Regions from separate parts of the Limosilactobacillus secundus genome, predicted to be linked through region 1. Evidence: predicted binding sites of a transcription regulator. Region 1 holds the regulator's gene; the other holds the start of a gene.
The links. Region 1 encodes HrcA, which represses chaperone genes, less so after heat shock. Its sites were predicted from a motif close to TTAGCACTCNNNNNNNNNGAGTGCTAA; they were not measured.

Region 1 (9,324 bases):
TGCACTTGTAACCGTATCACCGACCCGAGTATCTTTAATGTCTTTAATTGCCGCGGTGATGTAACCTACATCCCCAGCCATCAACACATCACGTGCCAATGGTTTAGGAGAGTTAATCCCTACTTCTGCTACCTCATATTCGGTACCACCGTTCATTAATTTAATTCGGTCACCTTTTTTAACAGTCCCTTCAACAACCCGGACACTAAGGACAACGCCCCGATAATCATCATACTTTGAATCAAAGATAAGGGCTTTTAACGGCGCGGTTAAATCTCCTGTTGGTGCTGGGACGTCTTTAACGATTTTTTCCAGGACTTCATCAACGCCCATTCCAGTTTTAGCACTAATATCAACTGCCTCATCAGTATCTAAACCAATCTCGTCTTCAATCTGTTTCTTAGTACCCTCAGGATCAGCAGAGGGTAAATCGATCTTATTGATAACAGGTAAAATTTCAAGGTCATTGTCAAGCGCTAAAAAGACGTTAGCAAGGGTCTGTGCTTCTACTCCTTGCGTTGCATCGACTACTAAGACGGCACCTTCACAGGCAGCAAGAGACCGTGAGACTTCATAAGAAAAATCGACGTGGCCTGGTGTATCGATTAAATGGAAAATGTAGTCTTCACCGTCTTTAGCATGATATGTCAGAGCGACGGCATTTAATTTGATTGTAATGCCCCGTTCTCGTTCTAGAGGCATATCATCAAGAATCTGGTTTTTCATTTCACGTTTGCTGATTGAATCAGTCATCTCTAAAATACGATCAGCAAGCGTTGATTTTCCATGGTCAATGTGGGCAACAATCGAGAAATTCCGAATGTGTTTTTGCCGCTCTTTCATTTCTTCTAGGTTCATTTAAAAAGACTCACTTTCAACGAATATTCTTTATCTAGTATACCAAATCATCGTTTAGAATGGGAAAACTTCTGCTAGATATACAAAAAGCAGGAAAAATATTAAGTTTTTCCTGCTTCATAAAAACTATTTATTTATCCTCAAAAGCATCACGTAACTTATCAAGAACTGTCTTTTTCACACCCTTAACATCTTCACCGCTAGCAGCCGCGAATGCTAACATTGCTTCACGTTGACGTTTGTTAAGGCTCTTAGGTGTTTTAACGTGGACAGTAACATGTTCATCCCCGTTACCATTACCGTTAAGGTGTGGAACACCCTTGCCACGCAAGCGGAAATTAGTTTCTGATTGTGTTCCAGCAGGAATTTTAAGGTTGACATCACCATGAACCGTTTTAACTTTTACTTCGTCTCCCAAGGCTGCTTGAGCAAACGAAATATCACGATCAACGTAAATTGTTGAACCATCACGCCGGAATTCTCGACTTGGTGTTACTCGGAAGACAATATACAAATCTCCGGCTGGGCCACCGTTCTCACCAGCATCCCCTTGATGTTGGAGCCGCATTTGTTGACCATCATCAACACCGGCAGGCACCTTCACTTCTAGCTCATGACGTTCGTGGACATGTCCTGCACCATGGCAAGTATCACAACGATCTTCTGGCTTAATAATCCTTCCAGTTCCATTACATTCTGGACAAGTGGTTTGAGTTTGCATATTGCCTAGTGGTGTTTGACGAACGCTCGTAATCACTCCGGCACCATGACACCGTGGACAAGTTATTGGCGATTTACCAGACTTAGCTCCGGTTCCATGACAAGTCTTACATTCTGCATCACGGTCATACTTGATAGTAGTTGTTTTCCCAAAAACCGCATCCATAAAATCAAGAGTCATTGCATATTGTAAATCACGCCCTTGACGCGGGGCTGTTGGGTCCCGATGAGTACGACCACCGCCGCCAAAGAATTGACTAAAGATGTCGTCAAAGCCGCCACCAAAGTTAGAATAAGCTTGACCACCACCAAAGCCGCCAAAGCCTTGACCGCCAGCACCTTGTGGGCCAGCTGAACCAAATTGATCATATTGAGCACGTTTTTGACTATCACTTAATGTCTCATATGCTTCATTAATCTTCTTAAACTTTTCTTCTGCACCAGGCTCGTGGTTAACATCTGGGTGGTATTTTGCCGCAAGCCGACGATATGCACGCTTGATGTCTTTTTCGGATGCATCCTTAGAGACACCTAAAATGTCATAATAATCTTGTTCTGCCATATAATAAATACCTCATTACTTTATTGCTTGTTTAGTTATACCACAGCCAGCAAACGAAAGTAAAAGCCAAAGTCCTTTTTTCTGGCCTTTGGCTTTTACACTAACATTTTAAGACTGTTTACCGCAGGCTATTTCTTGTCGTCTGGTGTAACGTCCTTAAAATCACCATCAACAGTATTGTCATCATTACCGTTGTCATTACCATTTTGTTGGTTATCACCAGGTTGACCATTAGCAGCGCCACCTTGTGCACCTTGTGCTTGTTGGTAAAGCTTTACGCTAAGGTCTTGAATAACTTTGTTCAAAGCATCCTTCTTAGCTTTCATTTCATCAAGGTTGCCGCTTTCTTTAGCCTTCTTTAATTCGTCACGAGCACTTTCAGCCTTCTTGATATCATCTTCAGGAACTTTACCCTTAACTTCCTTCAAAGTCTTATCAACTTGGAAGAGTTCTTGGTCAACTTCATTCTTTAAGTCAACTTCTTCCTTCTTCTTCTTGTCGGCTTCAGCATGCTCTTCAGCATCCTTCTTCATCCGTTCAATTTCTTCATCACTTAAGCCTGAGTTAGACTTGATAGTGATGTTTTGCTTCTTGTGAGTTCCTTGATCTTCAGCAGAAACATTAACAATACCGTTCTTATCGATATCAAATGTAACTTTGATTTGAGGAACACCACGAGGAGCAGCAGGAATATCAGTTAGTTGGAAGTTACCCAAAGTCTTATTGTCTGCTGCCATTGGACGTTCACCTTGAAGAACGTGAATGTCAACAGCTGGTTGGTTATCAGCAGCAGTTGAGAAGATTTGACTCTTTGAAGTAGGAATAGTTGTGTTACGATCAATCAACTTAGTGAAGACACCACCCATGGTTTCAATACCAAGTGAAAGTGGAGTAACATCAAGTAATACAACATCCTTAACATCACCAGTAAGAACCCCACCTTGAATAGCTGCACCAAGAGCAACGGCTTCGTCAGGATTAATTGAGTGGTTAGGTTCTTTACCAGTTAATTCCTTAACCATTTCTTGAACGGCAGGAATACGAGTAGATCCACCATTTAAGATAACTTCATCAATGTCGTCAAAGGTAAGATCCGCATCTTTCAAAGCATTCAATACTGGTTGCTTTGTCCGTTCAACTAAGTCATTAGTTAATTGGTTAAATTGTGCCCGACTTAATGTCTTTTCCAAGTGCAATGGGCCGTTTTCACCAGCTGAAATAAATGGTAAGCTGATTTGCGCTTCTTGAACACCTGACAAGTCTTTCTTAGCCTTTTCAGCAGCATCCTTCAAACGTTGAAGAGCCATCTTGTCTTGAGAAAGATCAACACCGTGTTCTTCCTTAAAGCCATCGATTAACCAATCCATAATCTTTTGGTCAAAGTCATCCCCACCTAAATGAGTATCACCATTAGTAGAGAGAACTTGGAAGACACCGTCACCTAATTCAAGGATGGAAACATCGAATGTACCACCACCAAGATCATAAACAAGGATCTTTTCATCTTTGTCCTTCTTATCAAGACCGTATGCTAATGATGAAGCAGTAGGTTCGTTAATAATCCGCTTAACATCAAGGCCCGCAATTTTACCGGCATCCTTAGTAGCTTGACGTTGAGCATCATTGAAGTATGCAGGAACAGTAATAACTGCTTGAGTAACAGTATCACCAATGTAATCTTCAGCATATTTCTTAAGGTATTGCAAAATCATTGCTGAAATTTCTTGTGGAGTATATTTCTTACCATCAACTTCAACAGTGTATCCTGCTTCACCCATGTGACTCTTGATTGATGAAATAGTGTTAGGATTAGTAATTGCCTGACGCTTTGCTACTTCCCCAACTTGAGTTTCACCATTCTTAAATGAAACAACAGATGGTGTTGTCCGACTTCCTTCTGGGTTGGTGATAATCTTAGGTTCATTACCTTCCATAACAGCAACCGCAGAGTTAGTAGTACCTAAATCAATACCAATAATCTTATTACTTGCCATAATTTATTTCCTTCTCTCACAAATTTATTGAGCTACAACAACCATTGCTGGGCGTAATACCCGGTCTTTGAGTTGATATCCTGCTTGAAGAACATTAACAACAGTTTCAGGCTTCTGACCTTCTTCGACCGGAACAGTTTGAACTGCTTGGTGAAGAGTAGGATCAAATGTTTCACCATCAGCTTTGATTTCAGTGATGCCATGGTCATTTAATGCCTTGACAAGGTGATCATGAACCATTTGAATACCCTTTTTAAGTTGTTTACCATTATCGTCTACAACTTCAATTGCTAATGCTCGTTTAAGGTTATCAAGCACTGGTAAAATTGACTTTGCTAAATCCTGACCATCATATTTAAGGATTTGAGCCCGTTCTTTATTAAAACGATTAGTCATATTTTGAATTTCTGCTTCTGCTCGTAAATATTTGTCATCTTTATCAGCGAGCTGCTTCTTTAAGTCAGCGATCTCTTCCTTTAATTTGGAAGTTTGATCATCCTTCTTATCTGAAGCCTCTTTTTTTATATCTTTTTTAGGTGCCTTTTCATTTTCAGGCGCAGTTTGTTTTTGTTGATCTTCTTGTTTTTCCTTGGCCAATTAACTCGCCTCCTATGAATCATAATAGTGACGGTAGAAATCTAATAGCCGTTTTGCTAATTCTTGGCGAAAGGCATTTACAATTCCAATTGTCCGTGAATAAGGCATCCTTGTTGGACCAAGAACTGCAATAATTCCTCGTCCATATTGTTCAACATTATAACTTGCAGTAATCAAGCTATAATCATCAAGAAGCTTATTCTTAGAGATTTCCTGACCGATTTTAACATTAACTCCATTATCTGAGGTAAGCGTCGAATCCAAGATATTCGATAAATTGTCATTCTTATCTAACAAGCCATACAGTGATTGGATTGCGTGGGGATCATGAGTACTTGCAAAATCCAGTAAGTTCAGTCGACCACCAACGAAAAAACGCTCACGTGCTGCTTGAGATAAGACATTATCAAAAATATCAAGGAAGCCATCGGGACTATGCATATAATGCAGAACCTGAAGTGGGATATCATCTTTTAGTCGTTTTACCACTTCTGATAGCGGCAAACCAACTAATTGATCATTAATCATTCTAATTACTGCCTGCATTGCATCTGTGTCAATGTCCGGCGGCAAAGTGAATGACTGATTTTCAACCTCACCGCTGTCGGTAACTAAGATCGCAATAACCTTATGATTCCCCAGCGGTACAACTCGAAAGCCACTCAAACGAACACTTTCTTGCTCAGGCTTTAATGTAAAAGCAGTATATGAAGTTAAGTTTGATAAGATATCTGCTGAATGCGAAATAATTTCGTCAATCTTTTGAAAACCAGTTCCAAGTGAGTTTTGAATCACTACCAGATCATTATCAGTAACTGCTTGTGGATCAAGCAAGTTATCGACATAATAACGATAACCTCGTTTCGATGGAACCCGGCCTGATGAAGAGTGCTCTTTTAAGATCAAATCATTGTCCTCTAAAACCGCCATCTCATTACGGACAGTTGCTGAACTGACCTTAAAAGGCAACTTTTCTGCTAAATGTTTTGATCCAACCGGTTGACCAGTTGATGTGTATTGACGTACAATCGCTTGCAGAATCTTTTTCTGTCGTTGTGTTAGCATCGTATATCACTTCCCCTTTTAGCACTCATTAGGGTCAAGTGCTAAACACACTGTATAATATACCAATTACTACCCTAAAAGTCAAGAAACGTCAAACAATTTTTAAAGGAGCTTTATCCATGAAACATAAAGAACATCGCTATATTCAACCCCAAAATACTCAAGAAGCAATGTTATTAATTCAGAAGTTATTTAATAAATACCGTAATGCGCCCCTAACGAATGAACTATTAGAATACCATAACAACCTAATCTATCGCTTGCAGTCAGATATTAAAGACGAAGCAACTAAGGAGAACAATCTTAATCAACTGAAAGCACTTGCTTCCATGACTGAAATTATGCGGAACTGGACAACAGTGCGCTTAAACGGCCAGCCTTTTAACGGGAAAATGCGGCATTTCAAATTAGTGACTGATGGCGGATTCAAATTTGAACGAAATATTCATAAGATTAACCAGACTACCAGTCATCGTGGAAGTCGGCATTAAAAAAAGAGGTTTGATAAATCTTGTTGGCACAATTGCCACGAAAGATCAATCTAAACCTCTTTTATTTATATTTTTCTAAAATACGCCGGGCGTTTTGTTCATCTTGTTTCATCTGTGCAACTAATGCATCCGCTCCCGTGAACTTTTCTTCGCCACGAAGATACTGATACCAACGCACAACTACTTCCTCGCCATACACCATTTGTTGAAAATCAAATAAGTTAATTTCAACCGTTAATTGATTAGCATCGCCAAATGTTATGTTGTGACCAACGCTTGCCATTCCATTATACCACTTCTTACCGAGCTTAACTTTGACGGCATAGACCCCAATCCCAGGAAGTCGCTCCTCTTCCGGATGCTCAACATTGATCGTAGGAAAGCCAAGTGTTCGTCCACGAGCTAAGCCATGAACTACTAAGCCAGTTGTTTGATAAGGATATCCTAATGCTTGATTAGCTGCTTTCACATTACCAGCATCAATTAATTTTCGAATTTCTCGAGAACCAACCTTTTCTTGACTTCCATCCTCAGTAAATTTGGGCACAGTAACAACTTCAAACCGCCCTGCTGCATATTTAGGAAGTAGCTTCATTGATGCAATATCTTCTTTACCATAAGTATGATCAAACCCTGCCACGACCGTTTGAGCATGAAAGCCTACCAAATACTCATCAACAAACTGCTGAGGAGAAAGGCTTGCGAATGATGATGTAAAACTTATTAAATAAATCCGATCAACATCAAGATCGTTTAATAATTCAAGCTTCCTATCGACCGTTGATAAATATTTAAAGCCGCCCTTATATTGACGATAAACAATTCCAGGAGCATGATCATACGTCAAAACTACTAATGGCAATCCTTTTTCACGGGCAATTTCACGGGCACGTTTGATTACTGCTTGATGCCCCCGATGAACACCATCAAAGAAACCCATTGCAAGTACAATTGGCCCCGCAGGAATTAGGCTTTTTTCCAAAGGATGGTGAATTTTTATAACTTGCAACTCCTACACTCCTCAATTAACTGCAAACATTTTAGTTGGCTTATACATTTTATTTTTCGAATCAAAATGATACAGTGCTTTTACTTGTCCATCAAATGATAACACAATTTCCTTCTCGCTAATATTAAGTTCACTTGGAGAAAGCCATCCTCCATTTTGAACCTTTTTCCATTGATCCACTTGAATCGTTAATTGCGGATATTCCTTTAAAGCATAATCTAAAGGATACAAGTATTGCTGGAGAGTTTGGGTCGCAACAGCATCTCGAACGTCGTCTAAACTTAAAGTCTGATCAAGAGTAAAGCCTCCACTCTTCAACCGCGTTAGCAAACTCATTACTCCTGGATACCCTAGTTTACGTGCAAGATCCACAACAAGTGTCCGAATATAAGTGCCCTTACTACATTCAACATTAAAACGGATTCGTTGTTGTTTATTTTTCTCATCATACTTTGAGCTTAGTAATTCAAATTTACTAATAGCCACTTGCCGTTTGGGCCGTTCAACAGTTTCCCCAGCTCTTGCATATTCATAAAGTTTTTTTCCATTTACTTTTACAGCCGAATACATCGGTGGGATTTGTATTATTGTCCCCGTTAATAAATTCATGGCTGCTAATATTTCACTAGTGGGAATTTCATCTGCAACTACTTTTTCTTCAATTTTGTCTCCATCAAGGTCTTGGGTAGTAGTCGCAAACCCAATTAAAAGCTCACCTTGATATTGTTTTCCTGACTGCATCAAATAGTCAACAACTTTGGTAGCATTTCCAACACAAATTGGTAAAACGCCCGCTACACCTGGGTCAAGCGTTCCTGAATGACCAATCTTTTTAGTTTTTAAAATTTGTCGTAGTCGACTAACACAGGCAAAACTAGTCATCCCGCGTTCTTTATATAAGGGTATTATTCCATCCATCGTTATTCCTCCAAGGGGCTGTGGTATAAGTCAAGTCACTTTCACAAAAGACAAATAGCATAAGCGTAGTACAACAATGGCCTCCATCGCTCGGTAAAACCGAACGTTGGAGGCCTCTTGTTGCTTGCGGGAGCTCCCAGAGGCTAACTTCATGGCGAAAAACGAACTCACAAGTAACTTCTGTCTCGCTCCCTTTTTTGCTAATTATTTTTCTTTTTTGTGTAAGTCGTTAATGAGTTGATCAATTCGACTACCGTAAGCAACTGATGGGTCTCTTACAAATTTGATTTCTGGAGTCTTAAAAATATTAAGACGTGCGCCTAATTCACTGCGAATTAACCCAGTCGCCTTATCTAATCCAGCCTGTGCCTTTTCTGCATCAGAAGCAAGATCTGACAAGATACTGTAATAGATGGTTGCTTGCTGGAGATCACCAGTAACATCCACACCTGTAATTGTAACGTTTTGTACACGTGGATCACGAACACGTTTTAACAAGATTTCATCAACATCTTTTTGAATTTCTTGAGCTAAACGATCTACTCGATATTGTTTACTTGGCATCTTTATCTCTCCTCAGTTTTTATTTAACTGGAACTTCCTTCATCTTGTAGGCTTCAATAACATCCATTTCCTTAATATCATTGTAGTTTTCAATTGTCAAACCACATTCGTAACCTTGCTTAACTTCTTTGACATCATCTTTGAAGCGTTTAAGACTACCTAATTCACCTTCGTAAATAACAACACCATCACGAACTAAACGGACTTTTGCATCACGGGTAATCTTACCAGACGTAACCATTCCCCCGGCAATTGTACCAACCTTTGATGCCTTATAGATTTGACGAACTTCTACTTGACCAATTGTTTCTTCTTTGTATACCGGTTCAAGCATCCCCTTCATCGCATCTTCAACTTCTTCAATTGCATCGTAAATAACACGGTGAAGACGGATATCAATACTATTAGAATCAGCTAATGTCTTAGCTACGGCAGTTGGACGAACATTAAATCCAATGATAACCGCATTCGATGCTTCAGCCAAAGTAACGTCACTTTGATTAATGGCACCAACAGCTTGGTGAATAATATCAACACGAACACCGT
Region 2 (9,324 bases), on a different contig from region 1:
ATCGCCATGGTAATGGATATGCGTTCACGCGGGTTTTACGATGAGGTTTTACCAAATTTTGAAAAACTGAAAAAGCGGGCTGATTTAGATGTGAAACTACTCTTCTTAGATGCTAATGACGTCACGTTAATTTCACGTTATAAGGAAACAAGACGTTCTCATCCCTTATCTCCGCAAGGTCGAATTCTTGATGGGGTAGAATTAGAACGGAAGCTTTCAACTGATCTTAAAAGTCAAGCAGATATAGTAATCGACACCACTAATGTGACACCACGAAATCTAAAGTTAAGACTTAATAAATTATTCGGACAGGGTGAAGGCAATGACTTTTATGTTGAAGTAATGTCATTTGGTTTTAAATATGGGTTGCCACTTGATGCGGATATCGTAATGGATGTTCGTTTTCTCCCTAATCCATTCTATATTCCGGAATTAAAGCACTTAACAGGAAATGATCTAGCTGTTCAAAATTATGTTATGCAGAGTTCGCTGGCTAAGGAATTTTACCAGCATTTACGGTCTCTCTTAGAGATTACTCTTCCAGGTTACATTAAGGAGGGAAAGAGCAGTTTGACAATTGCAATTGGGTGTACAGGTGGTCAACATCGGTCAGTAACTATTGCTAATAAATTATCTGCTGATTTAAAAGAAAAGAGATATAAAGTAAATACTTACCATCGCGATATTGAGAAGGCAAAATAAAGAGGAGTTTTAATTATGTTGCATAAACCAAAGATTGTAGTGATTGGTGGTGGGACTGGTCTACCAGTTGTCCTTCGCGGGTTGCGAGATCAAAACGTTGATGTTACGGCAGTCGTAACAGTAGCTGATGATGGTGGTTCTTCAGGAATTTTACGAAATTATATTAATGTGGTTCCACCTGGTGATATTAGAAATGTTTTAGTGGCGTTATCAGAATTACCGGATCTTGACCTTGACATTTTTCAATATCGTTTTAAGAGTAGTGATCAGTTCTTTGCCGGTCATGCGATTGGTAATTTGATTATCTCTGCTTTATCTGAAATGAAGGGTGGTATTTTTGCCGCTGTTCAAGAGTTATCAGAAATGATGAAGATTAATGGAAATATTTATCCTGTTGCCAATGAGCCGTTGACTTTAAATGCTGAATTTACAGACGGTACAAAGTTAAGTGGCGAATCGGAAATTACGGCCGCCCATAAACAAATTAAACGGGTCTGGGTAACACCTTCTAAAGATAATGATGGGCATCCTGCTCGTCCTGTGTCAGAGGTTATAACAGCAATAAAAAATGCAGATCAAATCGTTCTTGGTCCTGGAAGCTTATTTACTAGCATCCTGCCAAACTTGATGATTTCTGAAGTAGGGCAAGCCGTTCGCGAAAGTAAGGCTGAAGTTGTCTATATTTGCAATATTATGACGCAAAAAGGTGAAACGGATAACTTTACAGATGCTGATCATGTTCGGGTATTAAACCATCACCTTGGGAAGAATTTTATTAATACAGTTTTAGTCAATATTCAACCTGTTCCAGAAAATTACCTTGATTTTCAAGAATGGAATGAAATTTCTCAACCGGTTAAGCATGATTTCCAAGGACTACGAGCACAGAATTGTCGCGTAATTAGTTCAAATTTTCTGCGGCTAAAAGACAACGGTGCCTTCCATGATCGCGATAAAGTTGTAGCAGAATTAATGAATCGACTTCACCAAGTTCACGAGTAGTTAGGAGACTGATGCTAAATGTCATATGCAAGCGAAGTAAAGAAGGAATTAACGGGAATTACTGTTCATCGGGATAATGCAAAGGCGGAATTGATGGCCCTTATTCGGATGAATGGGTCGATTGGCATTGCTGACCACCAGTTAGTTTTGAATGTTCAGACTGAAAACCCGGCAATTGCGCGACGAATCTATTCACTTTTAAAACAATTTTACGGGGTGGAAAGTGAAATCGTGGTTCGTCGTAAAATGAAATTAAAAAAGAATAACCAATATATAGTTCGCTTACGCTATCATGCACAACATGTCTTAGATGATCTTGGCATTTTACAAAATTATCAAATTAAAGAACAAGTACCCGTAGAATTGCTCAAGGATGAATGGATGGTCCGTTCATATCTAAGAGGTGCATTTTTAGCGGGGGGATCAGTAAATAATCCTGAAACTTCCCGTTACCACTTGGAGATATACTCTCTTTATGAGGAACATAATGAGATTATTGCTCAGATGATGAACAAGTTTGGCCTAAATGCCCAAACAACCGCTCGCCGTAGTGGCTTTATCGTTTACTTGAAAGAAGCCGAAAAAATTGCTGATTTTATGTCATTAATTGGTGCAACTAACTCAATGCTTCAGTTTGAGAATGTTCGAATTGTACGAGATATGCGGAATTCAGTTAACCGATTAGTAAATTGTGAAAATGCTAACCTGAATAAGATTGCGAATGCGTCAACGCGACAAATCGAAAATATTGAATTTATTGATTCACGAGTAGGTCTTAGCAGCTTACCTGATAAGTTGCGGGAAATTGCAGAAACGCGGTTAGCCCATCAAGAAGTTAGTCTAAAAGAATTAGGGGAATTGGTTCCTGGTGGTCCGATTTCCAAGTCGGGTGTTAACCATCGTTTACGTAAATTGAATGCTTATGCTGATGAATTGCGTACATCGCAGGTTAAACAATAAAAACCTTTGAGGATAAGAAAAAAATAAGCTTTTTTCTTATCCTCAAAGGTTTTATTTTATCTTCTTTAAGTGAAATTTATTTTTTATTTATACTTTCGCTAATTAGCGCTAATTCGGCTGTTGCACATTCTTGATCTAATTTATTCCAGTTGGTGGTAACGTTAAAAACGTTTAATTTATTTACTGACATTATAATATCCTCCTTGACCTTACACCTTTGTTCTCTTTCATCTACATCTTATATCATACTATGATTGGTCTAAAAGTCAACTGTTATAATAACGGTATTTATGTGGCGCTTTGTGGAATTGGTATAGTTCAATTGCTGAAACCATTAATGGAATAGCAAAGATAATCGTTTATCAAATTTAGATAAATTATTAATTTTTAGAAATGGTATTCACGAGATAGTTGTTTTGGATTAAGGGAGACTTGCTTTTTAAAACAATGACCGGTATAATTGGAACGTTAATTAATTTACGTTTAATATCAAAGGAGGCAAAGTAACATGCGTAAAGCACACCCATACGGCGTACAAGGCCGTCGCCCAATCGCTTCAAAGTATAAGCGAGCATTAAAAGAAAAGAAGATCGAAGCTATTCGTAAGTGGGCTAAAGAAAAGCCAGCTGAAGAAAAGTAATTTATTTTATAAAAGCTATGCAATCCAGTGCATAGCTTTTATTTTTTAATAAAAAGAAAAAACTAAAGCATTAATTAATAAGATGACTCTTTTAAAAATAACGTTTTAATATTTTTGTACACTAATACTGTATTTTGTATGTTAAAATATAGGTAAGCGCTTACAGAAAAGTGTCGTTTATAAAAGAGGTGATAGTATGTTTGAATTTTTAAAACCAGCTCCAGCGGCGAAGCAAAAGGTTCCTGCTGATAAGGTTGAAAGTTCGTATCGTTGGCATCAGTTAGGAGTATTACTTGCGATTTGTATCGGTTATATTGGCTATTATATTATTCGTTTAATTTTCACAACCGAACAAAATGAAATTATGAAGCAGTATGGTTTTACCACGGCTGATATCGGAATGGTGCTTTCGTGTTTTGGGATTGGTTATGGGATTTCAAAACTATTTATGGGAGCATTAAGTGATAAAAGTAATACTAATCGTTATTTAGCAACCGGATTAATTATTTCTGCACTGCTTAATTTCGGTTTAGGATCTACCCGTAGCCTTTATATGATGATGTTTCTAATGTTAATTATGTCAATTGCTCAAGGGATGGGGGCAGCGGCATGCCAGCGTTCTGTTCAATTATGGTGGGGAAAGAAACACCGGGGAGCGATTTATTCGATTTGGTCTTCTGCACATAACGCTGGAGCCTTTGCTTGTGTTGCTGTTGTACAATTAGCAACATTCATGTTTTCAGGTTCCATTTCTGCTGTCTTTTATACATCTTCAGTGGTTTCACTGATTATTGCGGCCTTTGTATTATTAGTTGGTGCTGATCGGCCGGTTAGTGTTGGGTTGCCAAGTATTTCTGAATATACCGGAGATGAAGTTGTTTTAGAAAACGGAACTGAGTCTGATTCGGAAGAGACGAGTCTGACTTTACCACAAATTTTTGTTAAATATATTTTGACAAATAAAGTTGTGTGGGCCATTACCCTAACATCAATGTCCCTGTATTTGGTTCGATATGGGATAATGAGCTGGATTCCAAGCTATCTTGTAGAATCAAAAGGCTTTACGACTAACTTTGCAAAATGGTTAGTGGGTATTTTTGAACTTGCGGCGGTTCCGGGAGTAATTATTATGGGAGCAATTTCCGATGCATTAAAGGGACGTCGAGCTATTGTTTGTATTTTATGTGTAATTGGTTTATTTATTTGTTTGACAACGTATTTCTTTAGTACCAATCACGTTTTGATCGTAAGTGTTCTTTTTGTTATGGGAACTTTAATTTATGCTCCATTAACATTGGTTGGATTAATGGTTAACGAAGCAGTTCCTAAATTTGCAGTAGGTTCATCAACTGGATTTATGGGCTTTTTCCAATATATTTTTGGTGAAACGTTAGCAACTGCTTTAATTGGTATTTTGGTAGCCAAATATGGCTGGCTTGCAAGTAATATGGTTTTATACACTGCTTCAGCGCTAGCATTTCTATTATTGGTTTATATTTTTATTGCTGAACGTCGTGCTGAAAAGATAGCCGCTTCTGACAAAAAAGATTAAATTTTCGCTAAAACAAGGCTTTGAAGAATTTTTAGCCTTGTTTTTTGATTTAATTATAATAGTCAAGAATGTTTTACAAAAAAATATTAAATAATAGTTAAAACATTTGACCTTTTTTGACCAATCGAGTATAGTATTATTATCCGTTGGCATGCAAGACTAACGAGTGCTAATTTATTAAGGAGGCCATATTATGAATTTAGTACCTACTGTCATTGAGCAATCATCCCGTGGTGAACGTGCTTATGACATCTACTCACGGCTTCTGAAGGACCGTATTATTATGCTCTCTGGTCCAATTGAAGACGAAATGGCAAATTCAATTGTTGCGCAACTTTTATTCCTTGATGCGCAAGATTCAACTAAAGATATTTACTTATACATTAATTCACCTGGTGGTGTTGTTACCTCAGGAATGGCAATTTATGACACGATGAACTTTATTAAGGCTGATGTTCAAACTATTGTAATCGGGATGGCTGCTTCTATGGCCAGTGTATTAGTATCATCTGGTGCTAAGGGTAAGCGTTTTGGATTACCACACTCACAAGTTTTGATTCATCAACCATCTGGTGGAGCTCAAGGTCAACAGACTGAAATCGAAATTGCTGCTACTGAAATTTTGAAAACACGGAAGATGCTTAACGGGATCCTTGCTAAGAATTCTGGTCAACCTATCGAGAAGATCCAGGCTGATACTGAACGTGATCATTACTTGACAGCACAAGAAGCAGTAGATTACGGCTTACTTGATGGTGTAATGGAAAATAATTCAAAATTAAAGTAAAGGGATAAATAAAAAGATCTCCAATTATTCGATTAATTTCGAATGACGGAGATCTTTTTTTTGAATTATCAAAAAGGCAAGTGAAAATTAACAGCCTTGTAGCGACGCGAAAATAGTTCCATAATATCTTAAAAATAAAAAAGACTGTTGAAAAATTTTTTCAACAGTCTCATAAAAATGCGCCCCCCGAGAGTCGAACTCGGATCTCGAGAACCGGAATCTCACGTGCGATCCATTACACTAAGGGCGCGTCAACAGATATTATATTATCTTAAGTTAAAATGAATTGCAAGCATTATTTGAAAAAATTAATCAAAATAACGCTTACATCAGAAAAATGTTGTGATTGAATAGACAATTTTTTTGAAGATGGTATCATAAGTATCGTAGAAGTTGTATTGTTGCTTAGACCTTCCCACTGCGTCACTTACAATGGTTGAGAGTTGCGATGCTGATGTAATGTGATAAACTAAGCAAGTACACTAATTATGTTTTTTCCTAAAGGAGGAATTTGCAGTATGACTGTAAAAATTGGTATTAACGGTTTTGGCCGTATTGGTCGTTTAGCATTTCGTCGGATTCACGAACTTAACACAAATGATATTGAAGTTGTTGCAATCAACGATTTGACTACTCCTTCTATGTTGGCTTACTTACTTAAGTATGACTCAACTCATGGTAAGTTCCCAGGTGAAGTTACATCTACTGATACTGGTATTGTTGTTGATGGTAAGGAATACCCTGTATACGCTGAACGCGATGCTCGTAACATTCCTTGGGTAAAGAACGATGGTGTTGACTTTGTTCTTGAATGTACTGGTTTCTACACCTCTGCTGAAAAGTCACAAGCACACATTGACGCTGGTGCAAAGCGTGTATTGATTTCAGCACCTGCTGGTAACATCCCAACTGTTGTTCCTGGTGTTAACCTTGATACTTTGACTAAGGATGACATTATCGTATCAGCTGGTTCATGTACTACTAGTTGCTTGGCACCAATGGCTAAGGTCTTAAATGACGAATTTGGTGTTAAGGTTGGTACTATGACTACTATCCACGCATTTACTTCTACTCAAGCTATTCTTGATGGCCCTCGTGGTAAGAAGATGCGTAACAACCGTACTGCAAGTGTAAACACTATTCCTCACTCAAGTGGTGCTGCTAAGGCTATTGGTTTAGTTATTCCTGAATTAAACGGTAAGCTTTCAGGTCACGCACAACGTGTTGGTGTTGTTGATGGTTCATTAACTGAACTTGTTTCAATCTTAGACAAGAAGGTTACTGTTGACCAAATCAACGATGCTATGAAGAAGGCTACTAACCCAGCATTCGGTTACACTGAAGATGAAATTGTTTCAACTGATATTATCGGTTCAACATACGGTTCAGTATTCGATCCTTCCCAAACTGAAATTATGGAAGGTGACGATGGTTCACAATTAGTTAAGACTGTTGCTTGGTACGACAACGAATACGGTTTCACTAGCAACATGATCCGGACTTTGCTTCATTTTGCTACTCTTTAATTTGAAGTAAAATTAAACTAATTTGATTAAGGTGGGAGGAGGACTACTCCGCCCGCTTTTTTTATCAAAAGAAGAGGAGACATAATACAATGGCTAAATTAACTGTTGAAGACCTTCCTTTAGAAGGCAAGAAAGTATTAATGCGTGTTGACTTTAATGTTCCAATTAAAGATGGCGTTGTTGGTGACGACAACCGAATTGTTGCTGCCTTACCAACAATTAAATATGTTATTGACCACGGTGGTCGAGCAATCTTATTCTCACACCTTGGCCGGATTAAAAAAGAAGAAGATAAGCCTGGACTTTCACTTCGTCCAGTTGCAGAACGTCTTTCTAACCTACTAAACAAGCCAGTAACATTTGTTCCAGTTACTGAAGGTAAGCAATTAGAAGATGCTATCGATAACATGAAGAATGGGGATGTTTTGCTTGTTCAAAACACCCGTTATGAAGATGTTAAGGATGGCGAATATGTAAAGCGTGAATCTGGTAATGATCCTGAATTAGGTAAGTACTGGGCCTCTCTTGGTGATGTATTTGTAAATGATGCCTTTGGTACAGCTCACCGTAAGCACGCTTCTAATGTTGGTATTGCTACTAATATGCCAGGCAAGGCAGCAGCTGGTTACTTGATGGAAAAGGAAATCAAGTTCTTAGGTGATGCTGTAGATAATCCTGAACGTCCATTTGTTGCCATTCTTGGTGGTGCAAAGGTTTCTGATAAGATTGGTGTTATTGATAATCTTCTTGACAAAGCAGACAAGATTATTATCGGTGGTGGAATGGCTTATACATTCTACGCTGCTAAGGGAATCAAAGTTGGTAACTCACTTGTTGAAAAAGACAAGATTGACGTTGCTAAGCAAATCTTAGATAAAGCTGGCGACAAGCTTGTATTGCCAATTGATAATGTAGTAGCTGATAAGTTCAACAATGATGCTGATACAAAAGTTGTTGAAGGTGATATTGACGACGGTTGGATGGCCCTTGATATTGGTCCTAAGTCTGTTGAAGAGTTCAAGAACGTATTAAAAGATGCCAAGACTGTTGTTTGGAATGGACCAATGGGTGTATTTGAAATGCCAAACTTTGCTAAGGGAACGCTTGAAATTGGTAAATTCCTTGGTACATTAACGGATGCTACAACAATCGTTGGGGGCGGAGACTCAACTGCTGCTGTTAAGGAATTGGGGGTTGCTGACAAGCTTACTCACATTTCAACTGGTGGTGGTGCATCATTAACTTACCTTGAAGGTAACGAATTACCTGGAATTGCCGCAATTTCTGACAAATAATTAATGTTTAACTACTATTTATAAATCTTATATAAGAGGCTGAGAAAACTTTTGCTTTTCTCAGCCTCTTACCGTATCTTGGTATTAACAATAAAATAGTAGATGGGAGGGTCAACAATGAGAGTACCGATTATTGCTGGCAATTGGAAAATGCATAAAGATGTTCAAGAAGCTGTCTCTTTTATCGAAGCAGTAAAAAATCAGCTTCCGCCTGCCGACCAACTTGAAACAGCAATTGCTGCTCCTACTCTTTGTTTAGTACCAATGGTTAAAGCAGCTAAAGAATCCCCGTTAAAAATAATGGCAGAAAACTGCTACTATAAGAATGAGGGAGCCTATACTGGTGAAACAAGTCCATATGCTTTATACCAAGCAGGAATCCATCATGTAATTTTAGGCCATTCTGAACGTCGAACTTACTTTAATGAAACTGATGAATTAATTAATAGAAAAGTAAAGGCGGCATTAATAAACGGGTTATGTCCGATTGTTTGCTGTGATGATACCATGCGTCGACGAGTTGCTGGAAAGAAAGTTCATTGGGTGGTGAGCCGCATTCTCGCAGATCTTCATGGATTGACCAATAATGAAATTTGTCATGTTACGGTTGCTTATGAACCTAGTTGGGCGATTGGGACAGGCGAGAGTGCTGATCCAGATCAGGCAGCAGAGGGTTGTTACTTAATTAGGCAGACAATTAGTGATATGTATGGAGATAAAGTTGCAAATAATGTTCGAATTTTGTATGGAGGCAGTGTAACAACTTCTAATATCAATGCATTAATGGCAAAAAATGATATTGATGGTGTTTTAGTTGGAACAGCGAGCTTAAATCCAGAAACATTTTTACAATTAGTTCA

Region 2: the regulator HrcA is predicted to act here: its motif matches at 5,003-5,029, upstream of clpP (ATP-dependent Clp endopeptidase proteolytic subunit ClpP).

The regions. Positions count from the first base shown of each region.
Region 1 is NZ_JAJGUA010000022.1:20,988-30,311, reverse strand. It holds gene lepA (translation elongation factor 4) at 1-858, opposite strand, end outside; gene dnaJ (molecular chaperone DnaJ) at 989-2,140, opposite strand; gene dnaK (molecular chaperone DnaK) at 2,269-4,134, opposite strand; gene grpE (nucleotide exchange factor GrpE) at 4,159-4,731, opposite strand; gene hrcA (heat-inducible transcriptional repressor HrcA) at 4,744-5,796, opposite strand; gene LMB57_RS00650 (hypothetical protein) at 5,916-6,287, shown strand; gene ribF (riboflavin biosynthesis protein RibF) at 6,349-7,296, opposite strand; gene truB (tRNA pseudouridine(55) synthase TruB) at 7,309-8,214, opposite strand; gene rbfA (30S ribosome-binding factor RbfA) at 8,419-8,778, opposite strand; gene infB (translation initiation factor IF-2) at 8,798-9,324, opposite strand, start outside.
Region 2 is NZ_JAJGUA010000032.1:3,226-12,549, reverse strand. It holds gene rapZ (RNase adapter RapZ) at 1-702, shown strand, start outside; gene LMB57_RS04755 (gluconeogenesis factor YvcK family protein) at 718-1,704, shown strand; gene whiA (DNA-binding protein WhiA) at 1,723-2,664, shown strand; gene LMB57_RS09790 (hypothetical protein) at 3,173-3,304, shown strand; gene LMB57_RS04745 (MFS transporter) at 3,501-4,856, shown strand; gene clpP (ATP-dependent Clp endopeptidase proteolytic subunit ClpP) at 5,050-5,643, shown strand; gene gap (type I glyceraldehyde-3-phosphate dehydrogenase) at 6,162-7,169, shown strand; gene LMB57_RS04730 (phosphoglycerate kinase) at 7,259-8,464, shown strand; gene tpiA (triose-phosphate isomerase) at 8,582-9,324, shown strand, end outside.